Regions from separate parts of the Paenibacillus sp. CCS19 genome, predicted to be linked through region 2. Evidence: riboswitches for the same ligand, from Rfam matches in the RefSeq annotation. Region 2 holds a riboswitch; each other region holds the start of a gene.
What was found. Region 2 has a riboswitch for cyclic di-GMP ahead of SBI19_RS25290 (PilZ domain-containing protein). Riboswitches for the same ligand answer to the same signal wherever they lie in the genome.
Positions count from the first base shown of each region.

Region 1: it holds a riboswitch for cyclic di-GMP, as region 2 does, so the genes downstream of both, SBI19_RS03585 (methyl-accepting chemotaxis protein) here and SBI19_RS25290 (PilZ domain-containing protein) in region 2, are expected to answer to the same signal.
Region 3: it holds a riboswitch for cyclic di-GMP, as region 2 does, so the genes downstream of both, SBI19_RS06540 (IPT/TIG domain-containing protein) here and SBI19_RS25290 (PilZ domain-containing protein) in region 2, are expected to answer to the same signal.

Region 1 is NZ_BTCK01000003.1:1,671-5,919, forward strand. Features, by position in the region: gene SBI19_RS03565 (CD3324 family protein) at 1-58, shown strand, start outside; gene SBI19_RS03570 (hypothetical protein) at 55-396, shown strand; gene SBI19_RS03575 (zf-HC2 domain-containing protein) at 469-1,083, opposite strand; gene SBI19_RS03580 (RNA polymerase sigma factor) at 1,087-1,566, opposite strand; cyclic di-GMP riboswitch class I at 1,890-1,976, shown strand; gene SBI19_RS03585 (methyl-accepting chemotaxis protein) at 2,171-3,925, shown strand; gene SBI19_RS03590 (non-ribosomal peptide synthetase family protein) at 3,947-4,249, shown strand, end outside.
Region 2 is NZ_BTCK01000052.1:22,038-26,286, reverse strand. Features, by position in the region: gene SBI19_RS25295 (O-antigen ligase family protein) at 1-836, opposite strand, end outside; gene SBI19_RS25290 (PilZ domain-containing protein) at 965-1,783, opposite strand; cyclic di-GMP riboswitch class I at 1,941-2,032, opposite strand; gene SBI19_RS25285 (HD-GYP domain-containing protein) at 2,083-3,165, opposite strand; gene SBI19_RS25280 (diguanylate cyclase) at 3,282-4,249, opposite strand, start outside.
Region 3 is NZ_BTCK01000005.1:163,627-167,875, forward strand. Features, by position in the region: gene fliD (flagellar filament capping protein FliD) at 1-787, shown strand, start outside; gene SBI19_RS06525 (flagellar protein FlaG) at 810-1,163, shown strand; gene fliS (flagellar export chaperone FliS) at 1,173-1,565, shown strand; gene SBI19_RS06535 (hypothetical protein) at 1,562-1,933, shown strand; cyclic di-GMP riboswitch class I at 2,009-2,088, shown strand; gene SBI19_RS06540 (IPT/TIG domain-containing protein) at 2,152-4,249, shown strand, end outside.

The sequences.
Region 1 (4,249 bases), on a different contig from region 2:
CTACAGCAGGTTCAATAAGCATTACGGCAATGTCTTTTTCTACGTGAACGAAGGATGACTTGGATTGATTCAGTCAGAACGGCAGCGATTCATGGATTCTATATGGGGTATTTCGTGGACGTGTGGCAGGAGAGCCGTCACCATGCGGAACAGTTCCTGCGGGAGATGCAATTGGAGATTCCCGAGCTGGAGATGGAGCTCGGAGAGGCCGCGGTGACGTATGCAGCAATCAGCGCCATCTATCGGCGGTTGAATGAGTTGTTCCCATGGATGCAGCCGCATGAACCGATCGCAGACCCGTTCAGAAGGAAGGATGCGATCAGTCTTCTGACAGAAGCCAAGGAGTTAGAGAAGACCGCATATGGTCAATTGGAGAAAATTTGTGCCAAGCTATAATTCCATTCCATAAAGTTATCACGACCCAGAGGCCGCCGAATGATTCGGCGGCCTCCTATGCTAAGCGAGCGTTCAACGCTGCTGCGCGTCATAGTTACTTGAGGTGAAAACGATGTCACCGTCAGCCAGCCGGAGGACGACCTTATGATTGTACTTGGTGAAGCTGTCGATTGTGGTGCCATACATGAAGGAAGTGTTGCCGCTCTCCAGAATGGGCGAAGGCAGCAGTTCACGCGGGGTGACGAGTACGCCTACAATCGGCTTGATGCCTTTATCGTCCTCGTCACCATAGATCGGTTCCGTATGTACAAGCAGAGCTTTGCCGTTGTTCAGCTCCATATTCATTTCCCACGTGTCCCCGACAATGCTGGTTGTATAGACGAGATCCTGCTTATTGACTGTTGAGCCGATAGCGTAAAGATAAGTTAACAGGGCAACAACCACCAGAAGCACGGCGAATACGGCCACTGCTTTCTTGGTCATTGTTCTTCTTACCTTCTTCAGAAAATCAATTTCCTTCTTGGCTTCGTGCGGCTTGGCGGTGTCGATCGAAGCGGATAGCTTGGCATGAAGCGAACGGCAAGCCTCGCATTCCTCCAAGTGCTGCCGCATGTCCTGTTCGGTCTCCTGACTTAGCAAGCCGTCCAAATAACTTGGCATGAGATCTTGGGCGATATGGCACTTCATTCGTTACAGCACCTCCATAAGTTTTTGTTTGGCTCGGTAGAAAGTGACGCGTGCCCAGTTCTCGCTCCGGCCTAGGATTTCACCAATCTCTGCAAAAGAGAACTCGCCGGAAATTCGCATATGAACAATCTCCCGCATAGGCTCGCCCAGCTTGTGAATGGCCCTGTACAAGTCCATTTTGCTGGTCTTGCGCAGCACATCCTCCTCTGGCGATATGCCCGGAGATGGAATATTCTCATGCAGCTCCTGGGTGGGTCGCCTTCGTCTCTTCTCAAGCTCCTGGTACCATACATGCTTGGCGATCTGGCAGAGCCAGACGCTGATCTTGCAGGAGCCGTTATAGGTATGTATCGAATATACGGCACGATAGAAAGTTTCCTCGGTCAGCTCTTCGGCCAAGTCTTCATCATGCGTCAGACTAAGCAAATAGCGAAAAACATTTTGTGCATGATTCCTATAAATCTCCTCTAGATCCTCCGCCACTTTCTCACCTCCTTCGTTCATATATCCGATTAATGAGCGATTCGTTACATCGTTATTGGAAAATAATATCGGCTGATAAGGTAGGATGCAAGAATTTAAGGGAGGCCCAATAGCGGGTAAACCGCCTCTATCTGATCGTTAATTCCTATTAACTTGCTCGGTAAAATGATGAGAGAAACCCTTAAATACGGGCAATAAACAACTATTAATGTGACAAATTGTCGAAAGTAGTCGACTTGAAGTTAGGCTTTACAAAACATTTTGTCGAAAAATGAAATGGTTTTCCTTGTAAATAAGCTGGAAAAATAGTACATTGGTAGGGTGACCGATAATAGCACACTTGACGAAAGTCAGGGCCGCAAAGCCGCGGGTCTAAGGTTCTACGGAACGATGACAGCCGGGCTGCCGAAGCGTATGGACAAAATGATGTCTAGTTGTGACAACGGCTGCTCGTACGAGCAGCCTTTTTGCGTTCAGAGACTTCGAGGTGGTACGTGCTGAGCAACCGTGGAAGGAGTGATAGAGGCAGCCCTTACATGAAGGACGCTTATCTTGTTGACATCTAGCATTTCCTGTACTTCACAAAATATCGGAGGTAACGTAAGTGAAAAGCAGAATACGAATGTCCTTTTTCGCCAAGAATCTATTGTTCTCTTCCATTAACATTATTTTGATCGGCACCATTCTTATTGTTTCTAGCTACTATATCGAGAAAAACATACTGACCGACCAGCTCCATCAGCAGATTAAGACGATCACCGAAGAATGGTCGAAGCAAATTAAACCGGAGATGGCCCGTGCATCGTTGCAGGAGCAGGACTTCCAAGGTGCAGAACAACTCAAGCTCAGACCTATCCTCGACTCCGTTAACCAGTACAATCCGAACATTGCACAAGCTTATGTAAGTGGCACGGAACTGCTGGACGGGAATAAGACGTCGCAGATTGCTGTTCCTACCGCTCTCTTGGAGCCGCTTAAGGAAATGAAATTGACGGCCAAAGATATGATCGAGCAGCCGCCGGTTATCGTCGAAACGCTGCAAAGCATGATGAAGACGGGAGAGCCGACGTTCTCCGATATTTACTCCGACGATTTCGGTACATGGACGACGATCGCTTACCCGATCAAAGACGAGACGGGTGCCATATTCGCTTATTTCGCAGCGGATGCGGACGCCAGCGCGATTAACAGCGGGCTCCACGAGCTTCTTACTTACAGCCTCCTGATCATGTTAGTCTTCCTCGTTATTGTGCTGCTTGTTCAGTACTACGTCGTGAGGAGAACGTTGTCCCCTATCAAGTTGCTTATGGCGGGCATCGAGAAGGTGAGTGCAGGAGATCTCGATGTGGAGATCGCGGCAGGCACTGATGATCTAGGAATCGTCAACGACAAATTCAATCAGATGGTTCGCCGGATGAATGGTACGATGATTAAAATTCAGGAGCTCTCTTCGCAAGTGGCGGAATCTGCCCAAACGTTGTACCTCACGACAGAGGATAACAACCGTCAGGCGGAATCGATCCATCACAACGTGAAGATGATTGCCGACAATATTCTAACCCAGCAGCAGTCTGCTCGGGACAGCTCACGCGCGATTACCGAAATGACGACCGTCATTCAATCGGTAGCACAGAACTCGTCCAGTCTGGCAGAAGAAGCGGCAGACATGGAGACCAAATCCGAGCAGGGCAATTCCGCCGTTAGCAATATGGTGGATCAGATGTCAGAAATCTCCGGGTTCGTGAACAATGTCTCGCAAACGGTGGAATTGTTGAATCAGAGATCCAATGAAATCGGCAGTATCCTCGTGATGATTCGCGGAATTGCCACACAGACGAACCTTCTGGCGCTTAATGCAGCCATTGAGGCATCGCGTGTAGGCGAACACGGCCGTGGATTTGCTGTCGTCGCAGGGGAAGTGCGGAAGCTGGCTGAGCAGTCCAAAGAATCGGCTGAGCAAATCTCGACGCTGATCGATGAAATTCAAGTCAGCATTCAACATGCGGCACAATCGATGGAATACGGAACTGGCGTCGTGGAGAAGGGGATGTCCTTGGCCCATGAAACGAGCAGCCTATTCACTGAAATCTCGAGAGCGACCAGAAACGTCTCGGAGCAAACCCAGGAAGTGTCCAGCGCTGCGCAGGAAATGTCTGCGGCAACGGAAGAGCTGGCCGCATCCGCAGATGAACTAAGTGCAACCGTCGATGTAACGACGTCGGGAACGGAGAAGATCACCCATTCCGTTGAGGCGCAGCAGCAGCGTTTGTCCTCCATTGTAGAGGCGTCCAACCTGCTGTCGTCGGTAGCAGAGAAATTGAAAGAACAGATCGAGACATTCCGCGTTAAGACCAAATAGCACAGGACAGGAGGGGAGATAATGGTCAAGAATACTGAATTGGGACCAACAACAGATGACGTACAAGATTACGAACTGCCGATTGTGCTGCTTCCGATGGACGGCGCACGTCAATTAAGAACGTATACGTTTGAAAGTATGAATGTGGAGCTTCGTGAAGATCTGCTGGCGTCTTATTCAGGCAATGTGCGTGATGAACAGAGACGTAACGCGTTTTTCTTGGCTGTCTATGCCTCCCTTCTCTACCGGTTCTCCGGCGGAGAGACCGATATCGCAGTTGGGGTATCCATGCCGGATAAAGGCGAATTCTATATGCTGATCTCT
Region 2 (4,249 bases):
AGCGCGCCCGCGGCTGCGCCGGCGGCGCAGGCAAGCCCGGCGCCGCGCGACTCCGACAGCAGCAGCGCGAGCAGCAGCGGCGCAGGAAGACACGCGCCTGCAAACAGCATAAGCCGATGCGCCGAATGCGTCGTCCACACCGCGAGCAGCAGCAGCAATAAAGCTGCCGCGAAGATGCCCTGTGCATTCGGATATTGCAGAAATCCGGATAACCTCATTCCTATGCTCGCGATGCGGATATCGGATTCAACGAGCAGAAATCCTCGCGAGATCTGCTCGGGCAATAAACCGAACCAGCCTGCGATGGAGACAGGTCCAATCAACACGCCCAGCGTTACGAGCAGACTAATCTGTATCCGCGAACCATCTCTCACAACATTAGCTGTAACGACCTGCTGCTTCCGCTTCCCATGCTGTTGGTGCAGGAGCATGACGATTCCTGCTGTACCAAGCCAGCGTATACACGCCTCGGCCGATGCCGCAGAATGATGCGAATGTCCAACAACCAGCTGCAGCAAACTGATACCCGCCAGTCCGAACAAGCATAGCAGCACAACATGCATGACCCGCTGCCGCTCCGGATGCCGTCCGCCGCTCGCCCCGCCGGGCATAGGAGTCGGAGACGCTTGGATTCGGCGGCCTGCACGCACAGCCATTACTAATGCCGCACTAGCCGCTCCAATCACCGCAGCTAACGAGAATATTACAGCAGCACTATTCCCGTATAGCCCCGCCTGCATGATAGCCGCACCAGCCCCAACAACGGCAGCCCCGGATGCCGCACCTCCTGCAAACCGACTACTTCTGTCACGGTTATCGCTCCCTCGAACCCTCATACCTTACATCTCCTTCCCTGAGCGGCATTCACACATCATCTGATACGCAGTATTGCCGCAGCGGACATCGATGAAACAAAACAAACAGCCCCGAAACACGGGGAGCGGTGTATAAAAGAAAAAACCGCTCAGTTGTCTGAGCGGCTTCCTTTGGTATTTTTCAATTGTTTTCTACGATTCGTATAGAACGCGCCGACCTGCTCGCGTAGAATATAAGCGCGAAGCGCACGTTGTTCCTTCTCGCCGAGCCCTTCAAAACGAGCACCGTAGTATCGTCCTTCCGGCGTCGCCTCCGAACGAACAATCGAGAGCTTGCATCGAATAATCCGTTGCCCCTCAATTCGGAGCTCTGCTTCAACTTCTTCCCCTGCCATCATCGGAACCGTAGGCTGTTCAATCACGAAACCGATACCCGAGTTGCTGATATTGCTAATTCGAATCGGCGTGCCAGCCCAATCATCCTGCTCGACGCCTGCTGCTTGAAGCAGCTCATCCAGCTCTGCAAGCAGCTCGTCCGACATCACCCCTGCATTCGACGGCGCAATCATTTGCTCCAGTTTCCGTTCCTGTCCTGGAGACTCTTCATTCGGATAACGAAGCTTGCCAACCGCCCTCACCGCTACCCTCGGACTCTCCCGCTTCTCGACAAACTGAAACGCCTTCGGCGGAAAAATAACCGCGATCGAGCCTTCATCCTTGCCAATAATCGTGGATTGGAGGCGGTGAATGCCCACAGGAGAATAAAAAGTAAGCTGCACGGAATCTCCTAGCTCGAACCGTTTGTATTCATTCAGATCAATGCCAAGCAATTCACCTTCTACATAAGTAGAGATGCCTGTCGTGACATAGTCCTGTTTTTCCACAATCGTTCTGCTATGAACAAGCGCTTTCGGTGCAATCATCTCTTTGTCCTTCTTGCGAAGCTCTTGCCCGCTCCTTATCGACATTAACCTGAACCCCCTTAATGATGGACACATGATGGATTTATACAAGTCTTCTAATTTCGCAGACGATGATGCCACTTTACATGTTCCGTAAAAAAGCAAACAAAAAAAGCCGCATTCAAAAAGAAGCCGCTCCAAAATCTACCTGCAGGGGAGCGAATTCGGTAACCAGGCTGCCAACCGCCGCATATGCAAGCGTTAGGCCCTATGGCTTTGCGTCCTTGCCTTTCGACAAGTTTGCTATTATCGTTCGATATCCACATATTCAGTTCTTGCGCTATATCTAGATGTATGATGACGAGTTACAATTCTTCAACGATCAGAATGCTGATTTCGTTCTTAAGGTCAATTTCATAAGGATTCGCAGGACGAGTGCCATCCGGCTCCTCTACAACCCGCACCTTCGGACGGTGTACCGCAAGCGAATTGTTCGCGGATACGACTGCAATCTGTCCTGTACTCAACCGGACGGTCGTAGCGATCGGGTAAACCGAAATATGCTTGCAGAACAGCTTGACCAGCTCGAAATCAAAATACGTGTTGCCGGCTGCGAATAGAAACTCAATCGCTTCCGACGGCGTGTAACGCTTGCGATGCGGTCTCGGCGATGTCAGCGCGTCATAGGTGTCAGCCAGACCAACGATTTGGGCATACAGATGAATCTCGTCACTTTTCAGGCCTCTCGGATATCCCGATCCATCGAACCGTTCGTGGTGCTGCAGCGCACAATGGGCGGAAAGCAGTGAAATATCATACTGCTTACGAAGAATATCAAAGCCATCATTCGTGTGTCGTTCTACGATTGCACGCTCTGCATCCGTCAGCGCTTCCTGCTTGTTCAGCAGCGCAGATGGAACCTTCGTCATCCCAACATCAAACAGCAGCGCTCCAATGCCGAGTTCCTCCAATTGAATCTTATTGTAGCCTTTGGCAATCCCGATAATGCCGGACAATACTGCAACGTTAACGGAGTGCTGGAACAAGTAAGCATCAGTCGTATGGATATTCGTCAAATTCACCATGACATCGCCGCGTACCATGACGTCATTCAGAATTTCCCCGAACACCTGCCGCAGTTGACGTCCCATCTCAGGAGCAACCGCTTTGCCCTTCATGAAGTTCTGGTCTTTCAAATTAGCCATCGTCTGATAGATAGCATTTACCGCTTTTTGACGTGTCGCTTCCGAAATTGCCTCAGGCGGCTCAAGGTCATCGGTAAAAGCGTCCTCAACGAACAGCATATCGATGCCAAGCTTGCGAAGTCTGTCTATAAACCGTTCGTTCAGTTCAACGCCCACGCCTAGGAGAACATTCCCATTGTCCTGCAGGATCGGCTTAGCCAGCTTGTCCCCAGGCTTAATTTGATGAATGTTTACCTTCTTCATACTAGTTCCCGCCTTCTTCATGCCAAAAAATATGGAACACCAATCTATTGTACCATGACCTATTGCCTAATGACTACGCTCTCATGTTAATCGCTAAATCATTTAATGAATTCGGACTAATGCTCGAAAAGACGGCTTACCACTTGATTACGACCCGCGTTCTTCGCGATGTACAACGCCTCGTCCGCTCGTGCAAACAGCTGTCTTAAGTACGCTGCCGACTCAATCGCATTGGCCGGCTGCAGCGATTCATCTGCCACTACACCCATACTAATCGTCACAGACAGCTTCTTGACGCAGGCATCTCGTTGTCCGGCGCCAAACTCGCTTCCAGCCGCCACTTCAAGCTCGGACCTACGGTTCCATTCAACGATATCCTCATTCCATGGCAGTTCACTGCATTCCACCGCTCTACGAATCCGTTCCGCCGCTTCCGTCGCGTGCTTCATATCGGCTCCGGGCATGTACACCGTAAACTCTTCACCGCCATACCGTGCCAACACATCGTTAGGCCCCAGCATCGTGCGGATTGTCTCCGCTGTCTGGACAAGTATCATGTCCCCAGCCAAATGGCCATACGTATCATTCACTGATTTGAACAAGTCGATATCAAATAGCAGCACGGCGACCGGCTTGCTGTACATCGCAAGCGACGGAAGCTCGTTCTCGAGTCTACTCAGCAGGTAACGGCGATTGAAGCAGCCCGTCAGGCTGTCCGTGACCGCCATCAGCTCCAGCTTGCGATTCGCTGCGGACAGCTCATCCTGCATCTTGAGCAGCTCTTGATTCTGCACTTGAAGCGTCTCGTTCTGCCTGCGCGTCTCTTCCATGAGCAGCCGATAATCCGTGACGTCTTGAATCGTTATGATACGGCCTGCCGTCTCGTCATTATTCGCTTTGATCGGCGCGGATACAACGACGACGTGACGCTTTGCAGTCGTGAATGAAGGAACAAGCACCTCCATCTCCAGACGTTCTGGCGAATTCGCCTCATGCCATTCAATGAACAACTCGGTTTGTTCGGATACTGCCCGCATCGTGCTGAGCATCGCACGAATATCGAATTTGTCCCCGACGCGAAATG
Region 3 (4,249 bases), on a different contig from region 2:
AACAAATTCAATCAGTACGGGCGATGGTACGACAATCACGTTCAATAATACAACGACATCGCCAATCACGATTACAGTGGCTAGCGACCCGTCCGCGGTTATTGATAAAATCAAAAAGTTTGTTACGGCTTACAATGATATGATTGACCTTGTTAATACACGGCTTTCCGAACAAAAGGAAAAAGGGTACCAACCGCTTTCAGATGAACAAAAAGATGCGATGAACGATGAGGATATTGCAAACTGGAATAAAAAGGTCCAGCAAGGCTTGTTGAGTAACTCGCCTATACTGAAAAAGATTAAATCGTCGTTACGAGAAGTTTTTAGCGATACGGTAAGCGGGCTGGACCCGGCGTTTAGCACATTGTCTTCGGTCGGTATCACAACGGTGCCATACGTCACAGGCGTACCGCAGAACGCCGGAAAACTACAAATAGATGAAGATAAGCTAAGGGATGCAATTCTCCAAAACCCTGATGCAGTAAATAAATTGTTTACTAACAATCCAGGATACGAGAGTCAGCAGGGTGTTGCGGTAAAACTGTACAACCGGGTGGATTCTTTGCTGGGTAATCTGATCGATCAAGCCGGTAGAACAGGCGGAAAAGATGATGATATTACCACTGTTATCGGAAGTCAGATCAATAAGCTAAATCTAAAAATCACCGATTTTACGGCTCTTCTAAATAAGAAGGAAGATAACTACTATCGTAGATTTACAGCGATGGAGCAAGCAATAGAAAAAGGTAATGCTCAGATGGCGTGGCTATCTCAACAATTAGGATAAACGGAGAGGAGGGGGCTTGACTATGGAAATACAGTCCAAGTCGGTCTCACTGCCGTCGCCGGCCGCAAAGGCAACGGTTGAACCGATTAAGTCGAGTGGCATGTACTACGAACTGAAAGAAAAGAGCAAATTCTCGATTTTGAGCATAAGCGAAAAAGTGTTATATGACTCGATTGTTAAGGCGAATAAAGCGGTACAAGGAACGGAGCATGAGTTCAAATATAAGATTCACGAAGCAACGGGACAGGTCATAGTGCAAATCCTGAATAAAGAAACGCATGATATTATACACGAATTGCCATCAGAAAAGTTCATTGATCTAGTGGAGAAACTAAAAGAACTCACTGTGGGTGCTATCATCGACGAGAAGAGGTGAAGAGTGGTTATGCTTCCCGTACAAAACAATTATTTAAACGCCCAAGTGCAAACCAGCACTCCTGGAGAATTGACGCTACTATTGTATAACGGATGTATAAGGTTTATTAAACTAGCCATTGTTGCAATTGATAAGAAAGATATTATCGAAAAGCATAAAAATTTAATCAGAGCGCAGGACATTATCGATGAGCTGCTCTCTACGTTGAACATGGATTATGAGATTTCGCACAATCTTAAGAGTCTTTACACTTTTCTTCATAGCAAGTTGCTCGAAGCGAATGTGAAAGTAGACCGAGATGCAGCTGAGTGGTGTTTGAAAATGATCACAGAACTGAGAGATACCTGGTTGGAGGCTATTAGAAGCCTAAGAGTAGATGAGAAAGTGAAGACTTCCGTATGACATTATCCAATGCTTATTCCCCAGTAGAATCGCTGCTTAAAGAGTTGCTTGTTGTGACAAATACTATCGCTGAACTGGATCTGAAAGAAGTAGCAAACGATAGTTTGCTACTTTCTTTTCGGATTCGACAGGTGGAATTAAGAGATTCAATTAGTCATGCAATACAAGGAACGATGTTGACGGAGACAGATAAGATAATCGTTGCACAGTGCCTTGAGATTGAATATACCATCATGAACAAAATGCTATCTATACAAGAGGAGAACAGAAGTCATCTCAGAATGCTGAATAATGGAAAGTTAACTAGAAATGCATATCAATACGAACGCGCGTCGAATATGGGTTATTTCATTGATCAGCATCAATAAATAGGAAAATGTACTCATAAATAGATTGGAATTTTTGTTGTTTTAGAATATAATGGTTTTAAATAACTGATTAATTTAATAACTTAGCAAAACTATAGTGATATAGTGACGCAAAGCCATGGGTCTCTGGAACCGGAGATTGCCAGGTTGCATGTTTGAGGTAGAGAACAATAGCAACCGCTATTGTTTTTTATTATAAAAAAATAGGAGGGTTTAGAATGGTGAGAATAAAGCAAACTGTAATTGTGATTCTATCACTTTGCATTGCTTTGTGCGGTTTATTCGTGCCAAAGACAGATGCAGCAGTAAATGACTATGTTTCTGTAACAAAGACTTTAGATAAGACGACGATGACGACAGAAGAAGAGGCTACGGTAACATTGAATATTTCAGGGACGCCCCCCGTTAATGTTGTCATGCCGAGCGACGTTATCTTGATCATCGACAAATCTGGTAGTATGCTCCCTTCTTACAACAATGGCGAAGATAAGATGACTGCTGCAAAGGAAGCAGCAAAAGGCTTTATTGATCTTATGGACATGAACTATCACCGCGTAGGAATCGTAGACTTTTCTTCTTCTAATACAATTGGTACCTTCCCTCTCACGACGGACAAGGATGCGGCAAAAAATTATATAAACGGAATTACCGCAAATGGTAGCACGGCAACTGGCGATGCGATCCAAGTTGCGACTTCCCTATTAGCCAACCAACGTCCCGATGCTCAGCCGGTTATCGTTATCATGACAGATGGTGATGCGACGCAACCTACCAACGATCCATATGGATATGCAAAGCAACAAGCGCAAGCAGCAAAAGATGCAGGAATCGTCTTCTATACGATTGCGCTTTTAAAATCGACGGATGATCCTGATTCAAGCGGACCCAACGTTCTCCTTAAAGAGATGGCTACTACCTCTGCACATCATCATTTCGTGTTAGGCTCCACTGGTCTTAGCGATATTTATGCTGCAATCGTTAAAGAGATTGGTATGGCAAGTGCATATGATGTCAAAGTAACGGATATCGTAGATCCGAATTTTGAAATCGTACCTGGCTCGGCAGACAACAATATACCTAAACCGACCATTACGGGCAACACTTTAACGTGGGATTTTAAAGAATTGAAAAACAGCGTACTTTCTTTTACTTATAAGATACGTCCTGTAGATAAAACGAAAGCAGGTACATTCCCTGTATCGAATGTAACGTCATCAATAACATATAAGGACTACGCAGGCGCTGCTCGCGTGAAGAATATCCCTACCGCGAATATTACGGTTAAGCTTCCTGCTCCTGTCATTACATCGCTTGAACAGGCTTCAGGTCACCCAAGGGGCGGAGAAACTGTTACAATTCACGGTAAAAACTTCGTTAACGGCGCTAAGGTGACATTTGGTACGGCCAGTGCAACGAATGTATCCTTCGTGGACAGCAACACGATTACGGTTACGAGTCCAGCCGGCGTTCAAGGTACGGTAACCGTAACTGTCCAAAATCCAGATTCACAAAAGGCAACCGCACAATATCAATACAAAACAAATCCTACGGTAACCAGCATCACACCGAGCAGTGGTCCGTTTGATGGCGGGAATACTGTGGAAATTATCGGTGCTTACTTTATGCCAACCGCTACTGTGACAATTGGCGGACAAGCAGCAACTGTTACGTACAGACTCAATACAACGAACCTTCGCGTTACGGCTCCCAAGGCATTAGCAGCGGGGCCTGCTGACGTAACAATCACGAATCCGGATGGTACAAGCGTAGTTGTGACAGGCGGATATACATATGATCCGGCACCGATTACGGATCCGATTATCTCGAGTATTTCTCCGAATACAGGGCTAGTAACCGGCGGTGATATTGCCGTCATTGACGGTAAGAACTTTAAATCGGGTATGAAAGTATACATTGACGGTAAAGTTGCAACAACGACATATGTATCCGATACTCGTCTGCGTGTAACGATTCCAGCAGCGAGTCAACCGGGAGTAGTTGATGTGGCGGTAGCAGATCTAGCGGGAAATCTCTTCAAACTTCCAGCGGCATATACGTATACGGCTATTCAATACCCTACACCTACTGTTACCTCCATTAGTCCTAATAAGGGCTTGATTGCGGGCGGAGATATTGCATTCGTTGACGGCACCAATTTTGTTAGTGGAGTTTCTAAAGTTTCGATCGGCGGGAAGGCGTTGACAACAACTTTCGTTAGTTCGACGAGATTGCGCGTAACCATTCCTGCAGGTGATGCGGCTGGGAAAGTCGATGTTGTTGTTACGAACAATGATAAGGTTTCAACCTTGACTGAAG